Regions from separate parts of the Neobacillus sp. K501 genome, predicted to be linked through region 2. Evidence: riboswitches for the same ligand, from Rfam matches in the RefSeq annotation. Region 2 holds a riboswitch; the other holds the start of a gene.

Region 1 (4,436 bases), on a different contig from region 2:
AGGAATATTTAAACCGAAAATTTCATCCTTTACGGTTTCCACATGATTTAGTTCACCTTCAAGTGCAGCTTGAACCATTGCTCTTGTATAGGAGAGCTTCATCCGGCTGCCCACTCCGTATTCTCCACCCGTCCAGCCTGTATTCACCAGGAAGACATTCGCATTATGTTCAAGAATCTTTTCTCCAAGCATTTCTGCATAACGAGTGGCAGGAAGCGGCAGGAACGGCGCACCAAAGCATGTTGAGAAGGTTGCTTCAGGTGAAGTAACGCCCCGCTCTGTTCCAGCAAGCTTAGATGTGTAACCGCTTAAAAAATGGTACATCGCTTGTTCTTTCGTTAACTTTGAGATAGGAGGTAACACACCAAAGGCATCCGCCGTTAAAAAGACAATCGTATTCGGATGACCAGCAATACTTGGCTGAACAATATTATCGATAGCCTGAATCGGATAGGCTGCTCTCGTATTTTCAGTTAGCGTAGCATCATCGTAATCCGCGATGCGAGATTCTGGATTGAGGATGACATTTTCAAGCACGGTGCCAAAGTGAATAGCATCAAAAATTTGTGGCTCTTTTTCACGTGAAAGATTGATTGTTTTGGCATAACAGCCGCCTTCAATATTGAACACTCCATTAGAGGACCACCCGTGTTCGTCATCACCAATTAAGCGGCGATTAGGGTCTGCTGATAGCGTAGTTTTTCCAGTACCAGATAGACCAAAGAATAATGCTACATCTCCTTCAAGTCCCACATTTGCAGAACAATGCATCGAGAAAATATTATTTTCAGGCAATAAGTAGTTCATGACGGAGAAAATAGATTTTTTCATTTCGCCTGCGTATTCCGTACCGCCTATTAAAACAGTCCGCTGTTCGAAGGAGATAATAATAAAAGTTTCAGAGTTTGTACCGTCAACTGCAGGATCTGCTTTAAAATTTGGGGCAGAGATTACCGTAAAACCTGTTTTATGTGTTAATAATTCTTCATCACTTGGACGGATAAATAATTGATGGGCAAAAAGATTATGCCAAGCGTATTCATTTACAACTTGAATCGGTAACTGGGATTTTTTATCCGCACCTGCAAATCCTTTAAAAACGAAAATTTCTTCTTTTTGTTTTAAGTAATCCAATACTTTATGATACAGGTTTTGGAATACATCCTCTGAAATCGGTTGATTTAAAGAACCCCATGCAATTTTATCCTTCGTTGATTTTTCCATCACTGTAAATTTGTCTTGAGGAGAACGTCCAGTGTACTTACCAGTAGAAACACTAATAGCTCCTGTTGAAGTCAACTTTCCTTCATTTCGAGACAAAATCTTTTCAACTAATTGTGGTACAGAAAGTTGGAGTTGCACGTTACTTCCATCTAATAATTGAGTTAATTCGTTTGGGATATGAACAGAATTCATCGAGGGTACCCTTCCTTTTTTATGTTTTTATCAGTAATATATCCATACAAATAGTATAACACATTAGATTCAATAGTCTATACTAATTAACGAAATTAGGTTGTATTTAATACTATATAATATTATTGGAAAAAGTTCTTTTTTTGTCGGGGGAATCCTTAAAAAATTCATTGACACAGTTCGACATTGTGCGGTATGATTCTACCTTGAACGGATACTCTCTTATCCCGAGCTGGTGGAGGGACAGGCCCAATGAAACCCAGCAACCTGCAATCGAGTAATACGAATTTATTTCTCGAGCAAAGGTGCTAAACCTGAAGCAAGGCTATGCCTTGAACGATAAGAGTGAAAGGCGCGTAAATCAACCTTTCCTCAGATGACGGAAAGGTTTTTTATTGTGATTTCGTGACTTTAATCGCTAATCTTTGTTTCCATCATGAGAATTTCAGAGGGATTTTGTCTAGCTCCAGCGTCTAGGCGCTTTTGCTTTTCTATTCATAAAAATCCTTTGTTTATTTCATACTACTAAGGGAATGAGTTCCGTATCAACCCGAGGTTAAACGGCAAGGTTATACATATTACCCACACAGATAACCTCACTTTATATCATTATATAGGAGGAATTCAGATGTCCAAGAAACGTCGTTTGTTCACTTCTGAATCAGTAACTGAGGGTCATCCGGATAAGATCTGTGACCAAATCTCTGATTCAATTTTAGATGCTATTTTAGCAAAGGATGCCAATGCCCGTGTTGCTGCTGAAACTTCAGTAACAACTGGTTTAGTATTAGTTGCAGGGGAAATCACGACTTCTACTTATGTTGATATTCCAAAAATTGTTCGTGAAACGGTAAGAGAAATTGGTTATACCCGTGCAAAATACGGCTTTGATGCTGAAACTTGTGCGGTATTAACTTCAATCGATGAGCAATCACCTGATATCGCGATGGGTGTTGACCAAGCACTCGAAGCACGTGAAGGTTTAATGTCGGATGAGCAAATCGAAGCAATCGGTGCTGGTGACCAAGGTTTAATGTTTGGTTACGCATGTAATGAAACAAAAGAGCTTATGCCTCTTCCGATTTCATTAGCACATAAGCTTGCACGCCGTTTAACAGAGGTTCGTAAAGATGAGCTTCTTCCTTACCTTCGCCCAGATGGTAAAACTCAAGTAACGGTTGAGTACGATGAAAACGACAAGCCTGTTCGTATTGACACCATTGTTATTTCTACACAGCACCACCCTGAAGTAACATTAGAGCAAATTCAACGTAACCTTAAAGAATATGTCATTAATCCGGTTGTTCCACAAGAACTGATTGATGAAAATACAAAGTATTTCATTAACCCAACAGGCCGTTTTGTTATTGGTGGACCACAAGGGGATGCTGGTTTAACAGGCCGTAAAATTATTGTTGATACTTATGGTGGTTATGCTCGTCACGGCGGCGGTGCATTCTCTGGTAAGGATCCAACAAAAGTTGACCGCTCTGCAGCTTATGCAGCACGTTACGTAGCGAAAAATATTGTAGCAGCTGGACTGGCTGACAAATGTGAAGTACAGCTTGCTTATGCGATTGGTGTTGCAAGACCAGTTTCCATTTCTGTTGATACATTTGGTACTGGAAAAGTTAGTGAAGAAGTACTAGTTGATCTTGTCAGCGAAAACTTCGACCTTCGCCCAGCTGGAATTATCAATATGTTAAATCTTCGTCGCCCAATCTATAAACAAACAGCTGCTTACGGACATTTTGGCCGTAGTGATGTGGATCTTCCTTGGGAGCGTACAGATAAGGCTGAATCACTTCGTACACAAGCTAACATTTAATAAAAAATGCTGTAGTTAAGCTAGAATTTTTACTGGGAGTTGCATTTTACATGTAACTCCCGTTTTCTATTTTACGTCTAAGTTTAAGATAAACGGATATCGTGAAAAATAAATATTATCATTCATTTTTCCAACCATTCTCACTGCCATTTTCAAATAAATAGTGGTAGTATTAGAAGGTATGTTTATTAGAATGGATATTTAGAAATGGAGTAGGTGAGGTACATAATGTGCGGTTTTATTGGTTGTGTACATGACAAAGCACAAAACTATCGTGATGATCAAAAACAACAATTTAAAAATATGAATGATTTAATTACCCATCGTGGTCCAGATGATGATGGCTTTTACTATGATGAGAATATTCAATTTGGTTTCCGCCGTTTGAGTATTATCGATATAGAATGTGGACATCAACCATTAACGTATGAAAATGAGCGCTATTGGATCATTTTTAATGGAGAAGTTTATAATTATGTGGAATTACGTGAAGAACTTCTCAAAGAAGGATTAACATTTGCAACGAACTCGGATACGGAAGTCATTATTGCCCTTTATAGTCATCTCAAGGAAAAAGCAGTTGAAAAATTGCGTGGGATGTTTGCGTTTGTCATCTGGGATAAGCAAGAACAAACCCTTTATGGGGCGCGTGATCCTTTTGGAATTAAACCATTTTTCTATTTTAATGAAGGCGAAAAAACATTTTTTGCTTCTGAGAAAAAAAGCATTCTCCTTGCTTTAGAAAATGAAGAGTTAGACTATGAATCCCTGCAGCATTATTTAACCTATCAATTCGTTCCTGAACCAAGAACCATGACAAAGGGAATTAAGAAGCTCGAGCCGGGGCATTATTTTACTAAGAAAATTGGTTCACCAATGGATATTAAACGCTATTGGAAAGCACATTTTCAACCGGTAAATAAAACTGAGGCTGAATTTACAAAAGAAATTAGAGATGTAATGTTTGATTCGGTAAAAATGCATATGAGAAGTGATGTACCGGTTGGTGCATTCCTTTCAGGCGGGATTGACTCTTCGATTACAGCGAGTATTGCAAAAGAATTCCATCCGGGGATCAAAACATTTTCTGTAGGTTTTGAACATAATGGCTTCAGTGAAATCGATGTTGCGAAAGAAACCGCTGATAAGCTTGGTGTTGAAAACATCAGTTATGTGATTACGCCAGAGGAAT
Region 2 (4,436 bases):
GATTGCCACTCGCTTATAATAAAGACTTGCAGGAAGACAAAGAAGGAATGTTTGATACGGTAGAAACACTCGAAGGTTCACTACAATTATTGGCGCCAATGATCGAAACGATGACGGTGAATAAAGATGTCATGCGAAAAGCGATTAACAATGATTATTCGAATGCTACGGATATAGCAGATTATTTAGTGAGAAAGGGTCTCCCATTCCGTGATGCCCATGAAGTAATTGGAAAAATCGTCTTGTACGCGATTCAGCAGCAAAAGTATTTGCTTGATTTAAGTTTTGAAGAATATCAGGAGTTTAGTACGTTATTTGAAGAAGATATTTACACAGTCTTATCACCCGAGCATGTTGTCGCTGTACGCAACAGCTTTGGAGGAACCTCGCCCGAGCAGGTGATGGAACAAATTCAGTTAGCTACAAATAAACTAAATAAATAATTGAAAAAGCAGAATAGGTATTCTTGGTACTATTCTGCTTTTTTCAATTGGAAGATAAAGTATACATACTTGTGAATGATTCAGAAATCGTTAATAATGAAAAAGTAAATAGATTTATAGAACTATCGTAATAGATTAAGGAGGAAAGTATGGATAAAATAGCGTTAATAATTTCGATCATTTCATTTATCGTATCAGTCATTACTAGTTACATAACTTATCGATTTAATAAAATTACGATTAGGAATACGGCTATACTTGAGCACAACAAGCTCCTTTTAGAAATAGATAAAATCTTAATTGATGAACCTGAGTTATGGGGGATTTATGATAACCATCCGTTATCTAAAAAAGAAAATAAAGAAGATCCCTTCCTACAAGCAAAGCAAGAAGCTTTTATTTATTATTATTTGAACCTGTTTGATGTAATTTTTGAATTTTATCATAGACAAATTGTTCAAAATAGAAATGACAAAAAACAATGGAAGGCATGGACACAATTTATCGAGCATTTCTTAGAAGGCTGTTCACAGGCACGTGATACGATTAAAAAATCATATCATTTATATGATGTTGATCAAGGCGATTTTTACAAGGAAATGATTGAGAAAATTGAAAAGTAAAGGAGTGCAAATTGTGAATGAACAATATGAAAAATCCAATCTTTATAAGATAACGAAAGCATCACTTAGTGACATTCCTAGTATGTTAGAGCTTAATTACAAAATTTACCCAGCAGAATGGCATGTTTCTGAAGATTATGTGATGAAAATAATGAAAAAAAACCCTGAGGTTTACAATGTTTTAAACACAGACATGGGAACCAAGGGAATATTTAGTTTATTTCCATTAAAAAAAGAAACGTACGATTCCATACTGAAGGGAGAACTTGAGGAATCGGATTTATCAGAATATATTTTAGATTATCAGGAACCAAAGGATGTCTATTTATATTTAATTTCGTTGATCGTCGATATCCATGACGGGAATCGGAAACAATTTGCAAAGAAAATTATTCAGGGGATACCGGAAGAATTAAGGAGATTGGCAAAAAAGGGAATAAACGTTAAAGAAATAGGAGCGATTGCTATTTCACTCGATGGGGAAGCAATACTCCCTAAAATTGGATTTAATAAAGACGAGGATATACTTGCATTACATAACCATAAATATCCTGTTTTTAGAGCTTCTATTGAAGAGATCACTCGAGCAATAGTTATATAGTTTTGGAATTTAAAGTACTCAGATTGAATCTTGAGTAAATGTAATATTCAATATATATTGACAGTTTTAGAGGAATCAACTAAAATTCCTAATAATATGATAATAAAAAAAGTACATAAAACTCTTATCCAGAGTGGCGGAGGGACATGGCCCGATGAAGCCCGGCAACCATCAAGTAATCTTGAAAAGGTGCTAATTCCTGCAGGTTAATATTAGCCTGGAAGATAAGAGGAGGAAGCAAACCCTCTTCTTATGAAGAGGGTTTTCTTTTTTTAATATTCTTTCAAAGGGGTGTAGGAAATGACGGTAATCAAAGTGGCAATACTGGGATTTGGAACAGTCGGAGAAGGAGTTTATCGAACGATTCATTCACATGCAGAAGAGCTAAAGACGGTTTTAGGGAAAAAGGTAGAGGTAGCGGCCGTCCTCGTTAAGAATAAGCAATTGGAACGAAATATTGCCGAGGATATTTTGATTACCGATAATATGGATGAGATACTACAGCTGCCAAAGCTGGATGTGGTTGTTGAAGCAATTGTCGGCCGAGAACCAGCCTTTACTTTTTTAAAAAAAGCTATAGAGAAAGGCATTCACATTGTGACTGCAAATAAAGAAATGCTTGCACATCATGGAAGAGAGCTGCAGAAGCTTGCGGAAGATAAAAATGTTTCTATTGGCTATGAAGCAACCGTTGCTGGAGGAATCCCAATTATCCAAACCATCAGGCAATTACTAAAGGTAAATCGAGTTCAAAAGGTTCAAGGAATCCTTAATGGGACATCAAATTTTATCCTGACAGAAATGAGGGAGAAGCAGCAATCCTTTGAAGAAGCGCTTTTGCTGGCGAAAGAGAAGGGCTTTGCTGAAGCTGATCCGACCAATGATGTGGAGGGCTTTGATGCTTTTTATAAAACGATGATTCTCAGCAGAATTGCTTTTGGTGCGGAACCGAATTGGAAGGAAGTTGAAGTGGAAGGGATTACCTCAATAACTAGTAATCTTATGGAAGCATCAATAAAGGATGGCCTACGATATAAACATATAGCTCACATAAGTAAGGAAGGCAGTGAAATTAAGGCCGTTATTAAGCCTGTATTAGTGAACCAATCCCATCCATTTTATCATGTAGAAGGGGTACAAAATGCTGTAAATGTTTCTACTGACATTGTTGGTGACATCACCTTACAAGGTCCTGGTGCAGGCATGTTCCCAACCGCCAGTGCGGTTATTGAGGATTTGGTCTATATTTGTCAAAATAAACCGAGTAAAAATAGAATTCGAAAAGCTGAATCTGAATCGTTAGCAGTTTATTAAAGGCTTAAAAGAGAAGCATAAGACCGCTGCTTCTCTTTTATGAATTTTTTTTACTTTCTTCTTTTGTTTGTTACACGTTGGTTAGCTGCATTTGCACGAGCAGTAGCTTCGAGATCTGCTCCGTCTGCAAATTCAGCGGAATATTCCACATCAATTCCGTCTGACTTCATGTTTTTTGGCACTTGTGGAAGTGACCCTTTATTTTTATCACGTGTTTTATGTCCTTGCGCACGACCCATTAATAAAACCCCTTTCAAAATGAGCTAACAGGGACCTAGAAAGGTTCCCTTATTAGCATTTACTTTTGAAAAGGGTTCATGAATGGAAAAAACTCCAAAAATCCTTATAGCTTTGTTTTTCTATCAGTAAATCCGCCTGCACGGTCTGCCATTTTAAATTCACGTTGATATAATACCTCTTGTGTACTCGTTAAGCTGTACTTCCCTCTATCCTTATCCTTTTTCTTCTTTTCAGCCATATTGCTCATTCCTTTCAACATGTATTGTTAATCGATAAAGCTAAATGGTAAAAAATAAATCACATCTTCCATTTTTACCTATTAAGAAAGGAATGATACAAACTATCGTGAAAAATATGGTAAAGTTATCTTGAGGTGAAAAGGATGGCTATAATTACGAAAATCACCACTCAGAAGAAAAATCAGGATCGGTTTAATATTTTTATGGATTACGGCAAAGGTGAGGAATATGCCTTTAGTGTCGATAGTGATGTCTTAATTAAATTTCAATTGAAAAAGGGCATGGAGCTTGATGATTTTTCGTTTTTAGAAATTCAGTATCAAGATGATATTCGCAAGGCGTATAATCTCGCCATTCATTATTTGGCTCGAAGAATGAGAACCGAAAAGGAAATAAAAGAGTATCTCCTTCAAAAAGAAATGGAAGAACCAGCAGTTAATGAAGCTCTCCATAAATTGGCAAGTCAAAAATATATCAATGACGAGGAATTCGCTTTTTCCTATGTAAGAACGCAAAAAAATACAACAGATAAAGGCCCAGATGTAATTACCAGCGAATTAAAGGAAAAGGGTGTAACCCAAAATATCATTCACAATGCGTTAAAAGAGTATCCACAATCAGAGCAAATTGAAAAAGCGACGAAGCTATGTGAGAAATTTTTTATTAAGAATAAAAAGGAGTCTGAGCGAATTTTGCGACAGAAGGCCGAGCAAATGATGCTTAGGAAGGGATACCCCTTTGCTGTCATCCAAATTGCCATCAATGAAGCTGAAGTTGAAAAGGATGACGATGAAGAGATGGAAGCAATCCAACACCAAGGTGAGAAAGCTCAGAGGAAGTATAGTAAATACACTGGATTTGAATATGAGCAAAAAATGAAGCAAGCCTTATACCGAAAAGGCTTTTCAATGGAACTTATTGAAAAATATTTAGCTGAAAATGGAAAATCATGACGCACTCACGTCATGATTTTTTA

What was found. A riboswitch is a leader RNA that binds a small molecule or an ion and turns the genes downstream of it on or off. The one in region 2 is predicted to bind S-adenosylmethionine.
Region 1: another riboswitch for S-adenosylmethionine. It lies ahead of metK (methionine adenosyltransferase); the one in region 2 lies ahead of ACWM35_RS15900 (homoserine dehydrogenase).

Annotation. Positions count from the first base shown of each region.
Region 1 covers NZ_JBSLYA010000002.1:641,691-646,126, reverse strand. The annotation lists gene pckA (phosphoenolpyruvate carboxykinase (ATP)) at 1-1,416, opposite strand, end outside; SAM riboswitch class I at 1,636-1,762, shown strand; gene metK (methionine adenosyltransferase) at 2,045-3,244, shown strand; gene asnB (asparagine synthase (glutamine-hydrolyzing)) at 3,473-4,436, shown strand, end outside.
Region 2 covers NZ_JBSLYA010000007.1:19,536-23,971, reverse strand. The annotation lists gene argH (argininosuccinate lyase) at 1-443, shown strand, start outside; gene ACWM35_RS15910 (hypothetical protein) at 593-1,066, shown strand; gene ACWM35_RS15905 (hypothetical protein) at 1,080-1,667, shown strand; SAM riboswitch class I at 1,789-1,898, shown strand; gene ACWM35_RS15900 (homoserine dehydrogenase) at 1,968-2,981, shown strand; gene ACWM35_RS15895 (YfhD family protein) at 3,032-3,220, opposite strand; gene ACWM35_RS15890 (YfhE family protein) at 3,325-3,459, opposite strand; gene recX (recombination regulator RecX) at 3,604-4,413, shown strand; gene ACWM35_RS15880 (SDR family NAD(P)-dependent oxidoreductase) at 4,424-4,436, opposite strand, start outside.